DNA from 3 places in the Pseudoclavibacter sp. VKM Ac-2867 genome. Region 2 is predicted to be linked to each of the others. Evidence: predicted binding sites of a transcription regulator. Region 2 holds the regulator's gene; each other region holds the start of a gene.

Region 1 (2,260 bases), on a different contig from region 2:
GCGTCGACCATGAGGAGTTCGGTCGGCTGGCCGCATCCGCCCCCGTCGGTTCCGGTGGTCTCGCGTTCGTGCCATACCTCGACGGGGAGCGCACCCCCGACCTGCCGGATGCGACCGCATCGCTCCTCGGCATGACCCGCGGCTCATTCACCCGCGAGAACCTCGCTAGGGCCGCAGTCGAGGGCATGCTCGGCAGCCTCGCGCAGGCACTCGACGCCCACCGTGCGCTCGGTGTCGAGGCGAAGCGAGTCATGCTCATCGGCGGCGCCGCGCTGAGCGAGGGCGTGCGCGCCGTCGCGCCGACCCTCTTCGATGTGCCCGTCGAGATCCCAGCACCCGGCGAGTATGTCGCCGACGGCGCGGCCCGCCAGGCCGCCTGGGTGGCGACCGGGACACGTCCGGACTGGCCCGTCGAGACGATCGCTCGCCTCGAGCCTGCCCCTGACGCGGCGCTCCGCAGCCGATACGCGGCGGCCGCGAAGCTCGCCCGCGACGCGGAAGAAGCAGGGACGGGACTCCACGCCGCCTGACCAGCGAAAGCGCGCGTCGCGGGCACGTGCCGAAACGCGGAGTTACAGAGAGGGGCAGCGCCAGTCGGCGCTGCCCCTCTCTGCATTACTGGGTTCGCTTCACGAAGCTGCGATCACCGGGCCCCTTAGGCCTGGATGGTCTCGACCTTCGTGCCGCTCTCGACCTCGATCTTGCGTGGCTTCGCGCGCTCGCTGACCGGCACGGTCACGGTCAGCACGCCATGCTCGTAGCTCGCCGCGATGCGCTCGGTGTCGAGCCCCTGGCCGAGCGTGAACTGGCGGAGGTAGCTGCCGCCGTTGCGCTCACGGACGAGCCACTTGGCCCCCTCGGCGTTGACCGTGCTGCGCTCGGCCCGGATCGTCAGCTGCTGGCCGTCGAGGTCGACGTCGATCGAGCTCGGGTCGATGCCGGGCAGGTCAGCGGTGAGGATGTAGTGGTCGGCCTCGCGGTAGAGGTCGATGGGCATCGAACGCGGGCTGTTCGGTGCTCCCTGGAAAAGTCGTTCCATCTCCTGGAACGGATCGAAGACGCGTGCCATGTCGTTTTCCCTTCCTTGTACGCACGCTCGTCTACGCGAGACGGTGCGGTGAACTTGAGTCGACCGGTGTCAACTTCCTTGAGCAGAAAATTAGCACTCCACCCCCTCGAGTGCCAGAAAATTCGCTGAAAACCCCGTCAGCCTTGGGCGAACGCACCCTCGAAGGAGGTCAGCGCGCGTCGACGCGGGGCGCGAAGCTCAGTGGGAGCGGTGGTCTTGCACGGTCATACGCGGGCCATGCTTCGGGCGCGGGTTGCCCGCGAGCTTGATGAGCCGCACGACCCGCTCGCGATGTCCGCGCCACGGCTCGAGCAGCTCCCGCATGCCGTCGTCGTCGACGTCGCAGCCCGCGAGCGCCCATCCGACCATGTTGGGGATGTGGTAATCACTGAAGCTCGGAGCGTCGGGGTCGCCATGCGAGCGCTGCACGGTCTCGTTGGCCGTCCACACACCGACGCCCACGATCGAGCGAAGACGGCGAAGCGGCTCCTCCGACCCCGTCGGCAGGCTGCTCGTGCGCTCCAGCGCCGAGGCGACCGTCGCCGAGCGGATGACCGTTCCGGATCGCGAGGAGTCGACGCCGGCCCGGTGCCAATCCCAGCTCGGAATGCGCCGCCACTGCTCCGGCGTGAGCGGCAAGCGCAGGTGCCGCGGCACGAGACCGGCCGGCCCTGGCGCCGCGTCGGCGTGGTCGCGGTGCAGGATGTCCCACGCGCGATGCGCCTCGAGGCCCGTGATCTTCTGCTCGATGATCGCCGCACTCAGCGCCTCGAACACCGCACCCGACTTCGGGAGCCGCATCCCCTCGTTCCGTCGCCGCACATCCGCCAGCTCCGGCAGGGCGTCGAGGCGGAGCTCGCTCCAGTCGTCGTCGCAGCCCAGCAGCGTGGGAGCCTCATCGACCGCGATCTCAGCAGCTTCACCCCACGACACGATCCGCACCCCCTCCCGCGCCTGGCGGAACACCGTCGTCGCGCCTCCCGCCAGCGAGTGGGACGTGCGCCAGACGTCGCGCGACACGGGATGCACCCAGCACGTCGGATCTCGCCTGCCCCGCATGAGGGGAGACAGGGTCTGCTGCACATCGACCGGCGCCGCCGGCCGATAGAGCGACATGACCCGATCTGGCATGCCGCAAGGGTACGCAGACCCACGGACATTCGATCCTCCCGACACACGCCGCGACTCGCG
Region 2 (2,260 bases):
GGCCTCGACGGGGCGCCCGGAGTCTCCGCCTACGTCGCGTCGAAGCACGCCGTGGTCGGCTTCACGAAGTCCGCCGCACTCGAGGTCGCCCCGACCGGGGTGCGAGTCAACAGCATCCACCCGTCCGGCGTGAACACGCAGATGGTGCGGCGGCTGGAGGAGGGCTTCGGCGGCGGCGACACGGAGGCCGCGAAGGCCGGGTTCCAGGCCGCTATTCCGATGGGCCGCTACGCCGAGCCGTTGGATATCGCTCGGGTCGTCGTGTTCCTCGGCTCCGACGAGGCGTCGTTCGTGACTGGCGCGCAGTGGCGCGTCGACGGCGGCAACGGAGCCCGCTAGCACCGCGCACCCCGCGCCTCCGCACCCACCCCGCGCGCCGCACACGACGCGAAGAGGTCAGTTTCGCCCCATCCTGGGCCTCAGGATGGGGCCAAACTGACCTTTTCGGCGCTTGAGAAGCGGGTAGTTCGGCGCTCGAGACGCGGGTAGTTCGGCGGGATGCGGCGCGGAAGACGGCGGTCGCGAAGCGGGTGCGGGTGCGGGTGCGGGCGGCGGTGCGGCGCGAAGCGACGCGGGCGCGGGAGCAGGAGCAGGAGCGGCGCGGAAGACGGCGGGAGCGGCAGCGGGCGCGCGCTTACGCGTCCGGCGGCCGCTTGGCGCGGGGAGCGCGCGAACGCGGTGCCGCGGCTTTCGCGCGAGTGCGCTTCGGGCGCGGCTCCTCGGCGTCGGCTTCGTCCTCGGCATCGTGGATGCGCGCCGGCCGCCACACGACGACCTCGGTGCGGCGAGCCGTGCGGCGCCCGTGGGCGAGGGGCACGACGTCGCCGCGCTCCCCGGCCGCGAAGATGCGACCGCCGAGCCTCGTGAGGCGCTCGTCGGCGAGTTCAGCCTCGAGCGCCCGGACGCGGCGGCGCAGTCCCAGCACCTCGCGCTGCAGCTCGAGCACGCGGGCGATGCCCTCGAGGCTTACGCCCTCGTTCGAGAGCACCGCGATCTCGCGCAGCTGCGCGACGTCGCGAAGCGAGTACCGCCGCACGCGCCCGGCCGTGCGCCGAGGCGTGACGAGGCCCATCCGGTCGTATTGGCGAAGCGTCTGCGGGTGCATGTTCGCGAGCTCCGCCGCCATGGCGATCGCGAAGATCGGGGCGTCCTCGTCGAGGTCGGAGGGGAATGCCATGGGCGCCCCTACCTGCCTTGGCGCGCGAGACGCAGCAGGTCCTCGCGGGGGCTCTCGTCTCCGGATGCGGCGACGAAGTCGGCGAGCGCTTTCTCCTGCGCGCTCGACAGGTGATTCGGCACGGCGACCTCGAGGTGCACGAGCAGATCGCCCTTGCCCTTCTTGGACTCGATGCCTCGACCCTTCACGCGGAGCGTCTTCCCGTTCGGCGTTCCCGGAGCGACCTTGACTCGCACGGTCTTGCCGTCGACGGTCGGCACCTCGATGGTGGCGCCGAGCACTGCCTCAGCGAAGGAGACCGGCACGGTCACCTCCAGGTTGAGGCCCGAGCGCGTGAAGACGGGGTCGGGTCGCACGGCGACGGTGAGGATGAGGTCTCCGGCTTCGCCGCCGTTCGGGCTCTGCCCGCCCTTGCCGCGGAGGCGGATCTTCTGCCCGTCCTCGACGCCGGCGGGCACGCGGACCTTCACGACCCGCCCATCCTGACCCTGCAGCTCGACCGTGTCCCCGTGGATGGCGGTCATGAAGCTGAGCGTCGTGGATGCGCTCTGGTCGCGCCCCTTCTGCGGTCCGGTCTGGAACCCGGCAGGCCCGCCGGCGCCGCCGCCGAAGCTGCCTGCGCCGAAGCCGCCGCCCCCGCCGCCGAACATGGAACCGAGGAGGTCCTCGAAGTCGGCGTTCGACGCGCCGCGGCGTCCGCCGCCGCCGTTGAACATGCCGCCGAACACGTCCTCGAAGCCCGCGCCCCCTGGGCCGCCTGGCCCCTGCTGGAAGCGGGCTCCTGAGCCCATGGCGCGCATCTGGTCGTACTCGGCGCGGTGCTCTGGGTCGGAGATGACCGAGTAGGCCTCGGAGATCTCCTTGAACTTCGCCTCTGCGGCAGTGTCGCCCGGGTGCGAGTCAGGGTGATACTGACGCGCGAGCTTCCGGTACTGCTTCTTGAGGTCTTTTTCGTCTACGTCCTTCGATACGCCGAGCACCGCGTAGAAGTCCTTGTCAAACCAATCCTGACTGGCCATATGGTCCTTCTGTTCCTAGGGATGAGCACGTGTCTTCCGGATGAAGACAGGAGGGGGCCCGCAG
Region 3 (2,260 bases), on a different contig from region 2:
TTGCCCTCGCGCTGCGCTCGGTCGGCGCGCACGCGGATGTTGTCGAGTTCCTCTCGGAGCTCGCCGATTCGGTTGAGGGACGCCCGCTCGATGCTCCAGCGCTCCTTCAGCTCGCCGAGGCGCGCGTTCTTCGTGTCGAGGTCGGCGCGGAGTGTGGCGAGTCGCTGCCGAGAGGCGTCGTCGTGCTCCTTCTTGAGCGCGAGCTCCTCGAGGCGGAGACGGTCGACCTGTCGCTGAAGGGTGTCGACCTCCACCGGCGAGGAGTCGATCTCCATCCGCAGGCGCGAGGCCGCCTCGTCGATGAGGTCGATCGCCTTGTCCGGCAGCTTGCGGCCCGTGATGTAGCGGTTCGAGAGCGCGGCTGCGGCGACGAGCGCCTGGTCGGCGATCGACACCTTGTGGTGCGCTTCGTACCGTTCTTTCAGGCCGCGGAGGATGGCGATCGAGTCCTCGACGCTGGGCTCGCCGACGAACACCTGCTGGAAGCGTCGCTCGAGTGCCGCATCCGATTCGATGAACTGGCGGTACTCGTCGAGTGTTGTCGCGCCGATGAGGCGCAGCTCGCCACGAGCGAGCATGGGCTTCAGCATGTTCGCTGCCGAGATGCTCGACTCTCCGCCGCCAGCACCCATGAGGGTGTGGAGCTCGTCGATGAACGTGATGATGCGCCCGTCGGATTCGGTGATCTCCTTGAGGACGGCCTTGAGCCGCTCCTCGAAGTCGCCTCGGTACTTGGCGCCCGCGATGAGCGCCGACATGTCGAGGCTGACGAGCTCCTTGTCCTTGAGGGATTCGGCGACGTCGCCGGCGACGATGCGCTGGGCGAGGCCCTCGACGACCGAGGTCTTCCCGACGCCGGGCTCGCCGATGAGCACTGGGTTGTTCTTGGTGCGCCGGGTCAGCACCTGGCTGACGCGTCGGATCTCCGTGTCGCGGCCGATGACCGGGTCGAGCTTGCCCGAGCGGGCGATGTCGGTGAGGTTGATTCCGTACTGTTCGAGTGCGCTCTTGGCCTCTTCGTCTGGTGCCTGAGCGCCTTGCATGTTTGCCATGGGGCTCCTTCGTCAAAGTTGCTTCCGACTCTGATGGATGAAAAGTTGAGTCGATATGGCTCAAGTTTAAGTTCCGGAGCCCGCCATTACCACCCCGAGCTGGGTGACTCAGCCAACTCCCAGCGCAATTTCGACGCCTCCGCACCGCCTCTGACCAGGACTTCTCTCGACGTGGCAGAGTTCCTGTCATGCCAGAAGCACCCGGAGAGAGCCCACTTGACGCCGCCGGACTCCGCGTCGGCAGCGTCGAGCTGCTCGGCGAGCGGTTCTCGATCATCAAGGCCGGGTCGTCGGAGGCTGTGCGCGCCTCAGGATTCGGGAGCCCGAACTCGCTCGCCTACGCGGTCTTCGGCCGCCGATCCGAGCTCCTCGAGACGCAGGAGCTCGATGAAGCCGACGCCGCACTCGCCGCCGTCCGAGCCTTCGATGACGGCGACCCGTCGCTCCTCGAGGCCATCGACGTCCACCAGGACGGCACCGAGCTGCGCCGCGCCATGTGGAGGGCGGCCAGGCTCGTCGAACCCGGCACCCTCGCGAGTTACGGCGACGTCGCGACCATCGCCGGGCATCCGCGCGCCGCCCGCGCCGCCGCGAGCGCGTGCGGCGCCTGCCTCGTGGGCCTCTTCGTGCCCGTGCACCGCATCGTCCGCGCCAGCGGCAAGCTCGCGGGGCACGCCGACGACATCGCTGTCCGACAGGCGCTCATCGACCACGAACGGGCGATGGGGATGCGCGGCTGACGATCAGGAGAGCGCCGCGGTCGAGCTCCGCGCGTGCAGCACGGGGAGGACACGCGTGCGCTGCACCGGTCGACGGGGCCCTTCCTCGAGGCGCGACACCATCGTCTCGACGGCCAGCCGCCCGATGTGCTGCTTGGGAGGGCGCAGCGCCGTGATGGGCGGCTCGGCGTTCTGCGCCACCTCGTCGTCGTAGGCGATGACGGCAAGGTCGTCGGGGATCGACCAGCCGTGATCGCGGGCGTACTGCTGCACGAGCACCGCTTGAGGGTCGGAGTGGATGAGCAGGGCCGTCGCAGATGCCCGGCGACAATCGTCGAGCACTCGAGCGATGAACGCCTCCCTCGACTGCCCGTCCATGTCGTCGAGGTTCGCGTCGACGTCGACCACCGATTCGAGGCCGAGCTCCTTGACAGCACCGCTCCATCCCTGCCGGAGCTGCGCGGAGGTCGGGGAGCCGGTCGAGGTGAG

The links. The regulator HspR, encoded in region 2, represses chaperone genes until heat shock. The targets are predictions, from matches to a motif close to AAGTTGAGTCNNNNNGACTCAACTT.
Region 1: a site for HspR is predicted at 1,121-1,145, ahead of ITJ67_RS05985 (Hsp20/alpha crystallin family protein). Genes of this name have one in related genera too.
Region 3: a site for HspR is predicted at 1,095-1,119, ahead of ITJ67_RS18960 (ATP-dependent Clp protease ATP-binding subunit). Genes of this name have one in related genera too.

What each region holds. Positions count from the first base shown of each region.
Region 1 is NZ_JADKSL010000004.1:116,664-118,923, forward strand. It holds gene ITJ67_RS05980 (xylulokinase) at 1-530, shown strand, start outside; gene ITJ67_RS05985 (Hsp20/alpha crystallin family protein) at 656-1,069, opposite strand; gene ITJ67_RS05990 (DNA-3-methyladenine glycosylase family protein) at 1,268-2,200, opposite strand.
Region 2 is NZ_JADKSL010000019.1:35,190-37,449, reverse strand. It holds gene ITJ67_RS16095 (SDR family NAD(P)-dependent oxidoreductase) at 1-339, shown strand, start outside; gene ITJ67_RS16090 (heat shock protein transcriptional repressor HspR) at 635-1,177, opposite strand; gene ITJ67_RS16085 (DnaJ C-terminal domain-containing protein) at 1,186-2,196, opposite strand.
Region 3 is NZ_JADKSL010000033.1:19,881-22,140, reverse strand. It holds gene ITJ67_RS18960 (ATP-dependent Clp protease ATP-binding subunit) at 1-1,052, opposite strand, end outside; gene ITJ67_RS18955 (methylated-DNA--[protein]-cysteine S-methyltransferase) at 1,241-1,792, shown strand; gene ITJ67_RS18950 (substrate-binding domain-containing protein) at 1,796-2,260, opposite strand, start outside.